Regions from separate parts of the Virgibacillus kekensis genome, predicted to be linked through region 1. Evidence: riboswitches for the same ligand, from Rfam matches in the RefSeq annotation. Region 1 holds a riboswitch; the other holds the start of a gene.
The links. A riboswitch is a leader RNA that binds a small molecule or an ion and turns the genes downstream of it on or off. The one in region 1 is predicted to bind glycine.
Positions count from the first base shown of each region.

Region 1 (4,710 bases):
TTGTGTCGGGAAGTATTAGTGAAGGATATTACTATGGATTCATCACTCCTGTTATTTTTTCTATAATTGGCTTGATAGGGGTAATTTCTCTTAAGGAAAAACGACCGATGCAGGAGGAGTTATAACCCCCTTGATTGAAAGGTTTGGTTAGACAGGTTGATTAAAATGTCCCCATTTTCATAGGCGGCATTGCACAAAAAACCCCAAACATAAAGTATTATGAATAGTAACCTTTAAATTTGGGATTTTTAGCTTGAAATAATCAGACCCTTAACGAGCCACGGAAGCCTCTCGCAGAATAATAGGACTCTGCTCCATTGTGGTACACAAAGACAGTGTCGTAGCGACGATCACAAAAGATGGCCCCACCTAGTTCTCTGATATTGGAGGGTGTTTCCACCCAGCTAGATGTTTTAGTGTCGAAATCTCCAAGTTTTTGCATCTCTCGGTATTGTTCTTCCGTTAAAAGCTCAATGCCCATGTCAGCAGCCATATCAACAGCGTTATTTTCAGGTTTATGTTTTTTTCTTGACTCTAGTGCCTCACGGTCGTAACAAACACTTCTGCGACCTTTAGGACTTTGCGCTGAACAATCATAAAAAATGTATGCGTCATTCTTTTCATCATAACCAACGACATCTGGTTCACCGCCAGTGCTTTCCATTTCATTAAGCGACCATAGTTTTTCAGTATTATTATCCAGCTTTGCCTGGATCTCATTCCACTCAAGACCTTCATGTCGATTCATGTTTTTTTCAAAACGAGCTTTTAATGCTTTGAGTAATTCTTCACGTTGTTCTGATGACAATTCTTTATTACTTTTTGTCATGCTTGTTCCTCCTTATTTCTTTACTCATGTTATTTCAGTTTACAATAAATTATAGGACTAAACCACATTCAATACGGCACCTTAAAAAAGTAGAGGTATCCGAATGCCCATCAATAAATATATTTCCTCTTGAGTGTTACAATGAAAATGTAAATAATGCAATGGAGTCTAACTACTTTTAAGGAGTGAGATGAATGCAGGAAAAACACTTAGAAAAAATGAGAGACGGAAAAGGTTTTATCGCAGCGCTTGACCAGAGTGGTGGAAGTACACCAAAGGCGCTTGCAGCATATGGAGTATCAGAAGACGAATATTCCACCGAGGAAGAAATGTTCGATCTTGTCCATGAAATGCGAACTCGTATTATTACTGCTCCAGCATTTGATTCGGAGTATATTCTCGGAGCCATTCTATTTGAGCAAACGATGGATCGTAAAATCGAGGAAAAGTATACCGGAGATTACTTAGCTGAGGAAAAAGGAGTCGTACCATTCCTTAAAGTGGATAAAGGGCTTGCTGAGCTTTCCAATGGTGTACAAAAAATGAAGCCAATCGATGATCTTGATGAGAAACTGGAAAGAGCCAACCAGCGCGGTATGTTCGGTACAAAGATGCGCTCGGTAATTAAAGAAGCAAATCAGGATGGAATTAAAGAAGTGGTTGATCAGCAATTCGAAATCGGTAAAAAAATAATCGATGCAGGGCTGGTTCCAATTATTGAGCCGGAAGTTAATATTCATAGTTCCGATAAAGAAAAATCAGAGGAAATTTTAAAGCAAGAAATCAAAAAACATCTGGATCAATTAAACGATAATGAACTAGTGATGTTGAAACTTAGCATTCCTACCAAGGAAAATCTTTATAAAGAGCTCATCGATCATCCCCAGGTTATTCGTGTAGTGGCTTTATCAGGGGGCTATTCCAGAGATGAAGCAAACGCAAAATTAAAAAAGAACGATGGCTTAATTGCTAGTTTCTCCAGGGCATTAAGTGAAAACCTGAATGTAAACCAGACTGAAGATGAATTTAACGCAGCATTAAGAGAAGCGGTTCAATCGATTTATAATGCATCAGTTAATAAGAATAGCTAATAATTACGTATTATTAAGTTGACTGATAGCATCATTCGGTCGGCTGGTATTTACCTTTTCCCCCTCTATTTTAACATTAAAGTAGAGGGGTTTATGTCTGCGTCTTGAAATAAATCATGTAGTTTTAGAAAAGAGGGGAAGATTAACTAAATAACGATTCGAAAATAGACACATAAAAAGCTCACACTGAAGTGAGCCTTTCGTGTATAGAGAATGTATAAATCAGGATATGATTTTAATTTTTTTGTGGTTGTTGAATTGTTCTAGTAGGTAAACTCCAGCCGTATCTTTGTGAAATCCCCCGTAATAGTAAAATGATAGCGAAAAGAATATAGAATTGATAGGACTCTGATAACAAATCCATGCCTATAATGAATCCTGCAAAGAGAGCCCATAATAGATAGACATCCTGCCGTAAAACAATTGGCTTCTTCTGCGCTAGCACATCCCGAATAATACCGCCGCCTGCTCCGGTTATCGCAGCTGAAAACATAACAGCAAATAGCGGTAAGTCAATTGATTGTGCATACATTGCTCCCTGAACAGCAAATGCTGACAACCCAACCGAGTCAAAAATATTCCATTTTGTTAAAAGATCAACTGCTTTATTCGACAATAAGATGACGAAACTTATGGTGATAAGAGCAGCAATAAAAAGCGAGGTTTGTTGCCATAATTCTGTGATAGGAATGCCGGTAAAAAGGTTCCTGATAGCACCGCCACCAAAGGCAGTAATTAAACCTAATACATAAGCGCCGATAATGTCGTATTTTACCTCCAGCGCAACCACTGCCCCACTCGCCGCAAAGGCAATGGTCCCAATCATGTTCAATACATCCCAAACCATACAATCCCTCCTATCATTAAGTAAGTATCTCTGTCCTTGTACCTGAGAGTTTTACCTAATTTAGAAGGTTACCCCGTGGGTGTGTGAAACGTTCTCCAGAGAAGCGTCCTGCGGTGGTCTTTTTACCTGAGAGATTCATCTTTTCAAAGATTTGCCCCTTCGGTGACGTCCAACGTTCTCTCCCACAGCAGTCATTCGCTAGTATCATTTTTTATAATTATACAATATAGAGGAGCTGCTTGACCTGTCAAAAATTTGGTGTGCGTGAATTAATGAGTGCTGTTTCTATCAATAACTAGGACCAAACACTTAGCGTAAAAATGATACTTTCTTCCTGCGAAAATTCACAAAAATCGAGCAATTTTTTAACATTCGTTTGCTAGAATGTAATCGAATAGTAATAGAAAGGGGAGATTTATATCAAAAGAAAACGCTGGTTGGGTATTTTCTTAGCTGCCAATGTAATCATGGCTGCGTTTGGTCCATCCGTTCAAGTAAATGCGCAGTCAAATCCTGTGCCAGAGGTTCGGAGTGGGTCATCGGATCGTACGGAACCGATTGTTACGGTTGGTCCGTCGGGAAAGACGCTGCTTGCGAATGAACACACGACTACGATAGGACCTGGGATTAAGCTAAGTAGTTTTGAACGGTTTGATGCACGAGGCTGGTTGAATGGACAGGTTATGACGATTGATCTTTCCGAAGAATCGGTGTCCGCAGATTTACTTTATCCGGGTGTAGTCACTGATGCTAAGCCATTATCGGAAATGGCAAACAAGCTAGGTGCAGTAGGCGGTGTGAATGGAGACTTTTTTGATATTAATGATACGAATGCTCCTTTGGGAACAATGATTCAAGATGGGGAAATAATTAAAGGACCACAAGGATCGCATACGTTGACCGCTGGAGTTAACAAGCAGGGTTGGGGAGAAATAACGAATATTTATCTCGAAGGAACGGTCGATTTGCCTGCCGGTGATGTTCAGTTATCGGCAATGAATCAGTCGGGTATTTCTGCGAATGGAATTGGTCTTTATACATCAGTTTGGGGTGACGAAGCACGTCCGGACGGCGGAAGTTCTGTCTATGAAGTAACGGTTAGTGAAGGGAAGGTAATTGAGGTCTCCGATCAAGTCGGACAAGGAACGATCGCGGAAAATACTTATGTCTTAGTAGGCCGTGAAGCTGGAGCAGACAAGTTAAAGGAGCTTGCTGTAGGGGATAAGGTGTCGGTTTCCTATGCACCTAAAATTGACGAAGATACGTTAATGGATTTTGCGGTAGGCGGAAATGTGAAACTCGTTGAAAACGGGGAACCTGTTGCAAACTTAAATGACAGTACCACGGCACCACGAACGGGAGTCGGCTTTTCAGAAGATGGGAAAACAATGATTCTAGCTTTAGTTGATGGACGCTCGGTGGAAAGTCGTGGAATGACATACAAAGAATTGGCGGAATTAATGAAGGAATATGGTGCAAACAAAGCATTGAATATCGATGGCGGTGGCTCGTCGACAATGGTAGCTCGTACACCGGGTTATGAGGATGCCAAAGTTGTCAATAATCCTTCCGACGGTTCACAGCGGCCGGTGCCAAATGGAATTGGAATTTTTGTGGACGACGGCAGCGGGGAATTGACAAACTTTACTGTCGAGACTGTAATCGATTCAGAATACAGTAATCGAGTTTTTCCCGGTTTGAGCAGAAGTTTTATTGGGCTTGGTTATGATGAAAATTATTCACCTGTAGACATAGAAGGAATAAGCTGGCAGGCGCTTCCGTCCGATGTTGGTTCTTTTGATGAAAATGGTGTTTTTTATGCCAAGAAACCAGGTCAGGCGGTAGCCGAAGCGCAAGTGAATTCGTCAAAAGGTACGCAGGAAATCACCGTTCTTGGTAAACTGGACCGAATAGAAACAACTGAATCCTATTTAAGTATGGAA
Region 1 is NZ_JBHSFU010000015.1:16,368-21,077, forward strand. Features, by position in the region: gene ACFO3D_RS17735 (MFS transporter) at 1-125, shown strand, start outside; gene ACFO3D_RS17740 (DUF4256 domain-containing protein) at 263-829, opposite strand; gene ACFO3D_RS17745 (fructose bisphosphate aldolase) at 1,024-1,920, shown strand; gene ACFO3D_RS17750 (trimeric intracellular cation channel family protein) at 2,156-2,767, opposite strand; glycine riboswitch at 2,795-2,869, opposite strand; glycine riboswitch at 2,872-2,962, opposite strand; gene ACFO3D_RS17755 (phosphodiester glycosidase family protein) at 3,205-4,710, shown strand, end outside.

Region 2 (4,710 bases), on a different contig from region 1:
AAGTCAGCACACAAACACAGCATGCCAGGTTATACAAATAGATGGCTTGGTGTCCTACCTTTAGCTTTAAAAATGTTTATCAAAAAAGCAAACTGAACAGGCATTTCTGAACTGCCTGTTCAGTTATTACCATCATCGATCAGATAAAAAATTCCTCCATTAATTACCTCAAAAGTTATCCGAGGGGTATACCGCATTTTTACTTCTTCTATTTCTTTTCGCAAATCGTCTTTGAATTCTTCATCTTCTTCTTTCCCGCTGTAAAAGTGTTGTACAAGTTTAAGTTCTTCTTCCATCGTCTTTAATGATTCCTCTGCCCAGTCATGCGACTGATTATTGATGTAGCTATCCAAAACTCCTTCTATTCGTTTGAATCCACTTTTAAGTTTGATGATCGGAGAGATTGTATAACAATAATCAGAGATTGCCAGCTGAAGTGATTTCTCCTTCAGCCGGTCCATCATTTCTATCCGCATGGATCCATTAACAAGATGCAGTCCGATTGAAATAATTTCATCTCGTTTTTGTTTTCCCTGATAGCTAATTTTCACATTTGTCACAAGCCATGGGAATAAAGGTACATTATGATTAGCAACCACCTGCTCAAATAAGCGGGTGAACTTCTCATGATTTCTCAGATGTCCAAGAATTTGCTGCAGACGGGGACTGCCAAAATGGATCCACTCATTCTTGCCATCCCGTTTTTCAGGGGCGGTGATAAGGGTCAATTGCATGGGCTGACCCGGGTTTCCCATACTTTTTACATAATGCCAGTAAAAAGGCCGGTTCATAAGAGCACGGTCCATTTTTTCGTTAAGCTGGATTTTCAGTACCCCTTCATTGTTCTCGATAATGTCACAATTATGCGCTGTGAAGTAGCTTTCCAGGAATTCATTCAAATTACTAATTGCCATATCGTTCTTCCTCCTGTTCAGCCTGATCCTGTGTCATTTTAATAATAGAGGAGAGGTTATCGAGTTTTATTCTGGTTTCACCTGCCGATGACGACTCATTAAAAATGTTTTTGATTTCGGATTCAATATCGGAAATATTCAACTCATCGAGTATCTGGTCCAATTGCCCAATTACTTGCTCAAATAAATTTATCTTTTCGTAAAGTAGCGTCATAATATGTTCCTCAACCGTCCCATGGATTGCCAGATTATAAATAAAAACATCATTCTTTTGTCCATATCTGTGGATTCTTCCAATCCGTTGTTCAAGACGCATCGGGTTCCATGGTAAATCGTAATTTATAAGATGGTTGCAGAATTGGAGGTTAATTCCTTCGCCACCAGCTTCGGTTGCAATCAGAACCTGGGCATGATTTTCAAAAAGCTGTTTCATCCAGTCCTTTTTCCCTTTTTTGAACCCGCCCCGGAATGGTACAGACGATATACCATTTTCTTTCAGATACCATTGCAGATAAAGTTGTGTAGCTCGGTATTCCGTAAAAATAATTACTTTTTCATCACCTATCCGCTTAATAAGTTCAAGAACTTTTTCTGCTTTCGAATTTGAGGGGAGCTGTCCGAGCTTTTCAGCGATTGGTTTGATAAATTCAACCCTGGCTTCATCGGTTGCCATTTTTTGGAGTGACAGGAAACATGCCTCTTTGGAAGAACACAATTCACGTAGCAACGTTATTTTGGAAAAGGCAGGGAAAGCAGCAGTCATGCTCTCAAGCTGAGTATATACGTCCTTTTCCTGATCGGTAAATTCAATCCAGATTGATTCAATATTCCGCTTAATTGTGTCCATTTGTGTGCTGTTTCGGGTATTACGAATCATCACTTTTTGAACAAGCTGTTTCAGATAGGCATCCTGTTTAATTCTTTTACGGTCTTTTCCAAAGCGATCCAGAAATGAATCAAAGTCTCCCAGATGGCCTGGCTTCAAAATAGATACCAGATTAAATATTTCCACCAACTGATTCTGTACAGGTGTAGCTGTTAGAAGCAGGCAGTATTTTTTCTTAAGCGAACGTACGAACGCAAAGTTTTTGGTTTTATGATTCTTAAGTTTATGGGCCTCGTCTATTAAAATAAAATCATAGTCAATTTCCTGAATTTGTTCCTTGTGTGGTGAGCGTTTTGCCGTGTCGATAGATGTTATCATCACATCACACTGGTCCCAGCCATAGTTTTTACGGTGCGCAATAGCAGGAATGAAAAATTTCCCATTAAGTTCTTTCGCCCACTGGTTCACAAGTGAAGCAGGAACCAGAATGAGTGCTTTCCTTACCAGGCCACGCAGCATATATTCTTTTAAGATAAGACCAGCTTCAATGGTCTTTCCGAGACCTACCTCGTCGGCGAGGATTGCTCTCCCGCTCATTTCTTCGACAACCTGTTTGGCAGAGTCTATCTGGTGGTCAAGAAACTCCATATGGGGAAGGTAATCCAACGCTTTTAATCCTTCAAATGTCGGAGCCATTGTTGTCTGCTCTGCCTCGTATGCCATTCTAAAAAGCTCCCACGAAGAAAGAGGCTCATCATTTTCAAGTTTTACTTCCAGTTCATCAATAAACCCGGAATCTTTCTGCAGTTCTATCTGGTCCATAACAAACTTCCTTTTTAATTAGTAATAATTATAGCTATTTTTACAATGTTTCCTATGATATAATGTGACTGTATAATAGTGGAGATTTTTCCGGACTTACGGTATATAGTATATCCAATACTTAAAATTTAATTATGCGAATGAATACAAGGGGAGAGCTTACTTTTAATAGTAACGCCGAAGGAGCAAACTTGGAGTGAATCTCTCAGGCAAAAAGACTCTTGTAGGACGCAACTCTGGAGAGTGTTTACGGCTAGTAAACCACCAACGAAGCAAGTGCTTTCAGGGAAATGGATGCGTTTTCCGAGGCACGCAACTTTCTGGTTGTAGGACAGAGATTTCCCTGGATAGTCAGAGGAATCTCTATTTTTATGTAAAAAAATAATAGGGGAGTGGATGGAATGAGTGAATTGAAGAGGACGCCATTGTTTCCTGAGTATGAAAAATCAGGCGGCAAAACAATCGATTTTGGCGGATGGTATTTACCTGTTCAGTTTAAAGGGATTAAGCATGAACATGAGGTAACCCGGACAAAAGCTGGATTATTCGATGTATCCCATATGGGTGAAATTATTGTTAAAGGGTTCGACAGTGAAGCGTTTTTGCAAAAGGTCATGACCAATGATATTTCCAAGCTAACCCCAAAACGGGCCCAGTACACATTTATGTGCTATGAAGATGGTGGCACCGTCGATGATTTGATTGTTTACATGATTGAGGAGAACTATTATTTACTTGTAGTCAATGCAGCAAACACCGAGAAAGACTTTGAATGGTTGAAAAAAAATAATGATACTGGGGCAGTAATCGAAAATGTATCACCTGATTATGTTCAACTCGCGCTGCAGGGACCGAAAGCACAAACTATTTTGCAAAAACTTACGGAAACGAACTTAAATGAAGTTAAGTTTTTCCGATTCGAAAATCCGGTTTATTTTAATTCTATTGATAATCCGGCGATTGTTTCCAGAACCGGGTATACTGGTGAGGATGGATTCGAAATCTATATTTCTTCCAACAGTGGCAGAGACCTTTGGAATCTTATTCTTGAAGCTGGAGCACCTGAAGGAGTGGAGCCTATAGGGCTTGGGGCCCGTGATACCCTTCGTTTTGAGGCGAAACTTCCTCTATATGGACAGGAGATTTCAAAAGACATATCACCAATAGAAGCCGGAATGAAATTCGCGGTTAAATTGAAAAAAGAATCCGACTTTATTGGTAAGGAAAAACTGAAAGAGCAGGCTGAAAACGGTCCTTCACGTAAGCTTGCAGGAATCGAAATGATTGATAAGGGTATTCCGAGAACTGGATATTCAGTTTTTGCTGGTGACCGTGAAATCGGCTTTGTTACAACTGGCACACAATCACCAACATTAAATAAAAATGTGGGCCTTGCTATTCTGGATAGTGAGTATACCGATCTCGGAACAGAACTTGAAGTACAGGTACGTAAGCGCAGATTGAAAGCAAAAGTAGTGGAAACACCATTTTACAAACGCGGATAAATAAGGAGGGGTTTACATGGAATTTCGTTATTTGCCAATGACGGATGCCGACAAACAGGATATGCTGAATACTATCGGTGTTGAGTCGACTGATGCATTATTTTCAGATATTCCGGAAAAAGTTCGTTTTAAAGGGGAGCTTAACCTTAAAAAGCCTGCAAATGAACAGCAGCTTAAGAAGGAGCTTGCCAGACTTGCAAAGAAAAATGCCAATTTAATAGAGTATAGTTCATTTCTCGGGGCTGGGGTATACGATCATTTTATCCCCTCAGTCGTCGATCATGTTATATCCCGATCAGAGTTTTATACAGCATACACGCCATATCAGCCTGAGATTTCTCAGGGTGAACTTCAGGCAATCTTTGAATTCCAAACAATGATTTCTGAATTAACCGGAATGGGGGTAGCGAATTCCTCCATGTATGATGGCGGAACGGCGCTCGCTGAGGCTGTTACTTTAAGTGCCGGGCAGACAAAGCGCAAAAAGGTTTTAGTTTCAAAAGCAGTTCATCCGGAATCAAGGGCAGTGATCCATTCATATGCAAAAGGGCCGGATTTGGAAATCGTGGAAATCGATCAGCATAATGGCCGGACAGATTTGAACCAACTGGCTGATGAACTTGACGAAAACACTGCAGGCGTT
Region 2 is NZ_JBHSFU010000006.1:76,541-81,250, reverse strand. Features, by position in the region: gene ACFO3D_RS11295 (YqzE family protein) at 1-96, shown strand, start outside; gene ACFO3D_RS11290 (YqhG family protein) at 120-914, opposite strand; gene ACFO3D_RS11285 (DEAD/DEAH box helicase) at 904-2,562, opposite strand; glycine riboswitch at 2,703-2,793, shown strand; gene gcvT (glycine cleavage system aminomethyltransferase GcvT) at 2,964-4,067, shown strand; gene gcvPA (aminomethyl-transferring glycine dehydrogenase subunit GcvPA) at 4,084-4,710, shown strand, end outside.
Region 2: linked by a shared signal. The riboswitch ahead of gcvT (glycine cleavage system aminomethyltransferase GcvT) and the one ahead of ACFO3D_RS17750 (trimeric intracellular cation channel family protein) in region 1 are both predicted to bind glycine.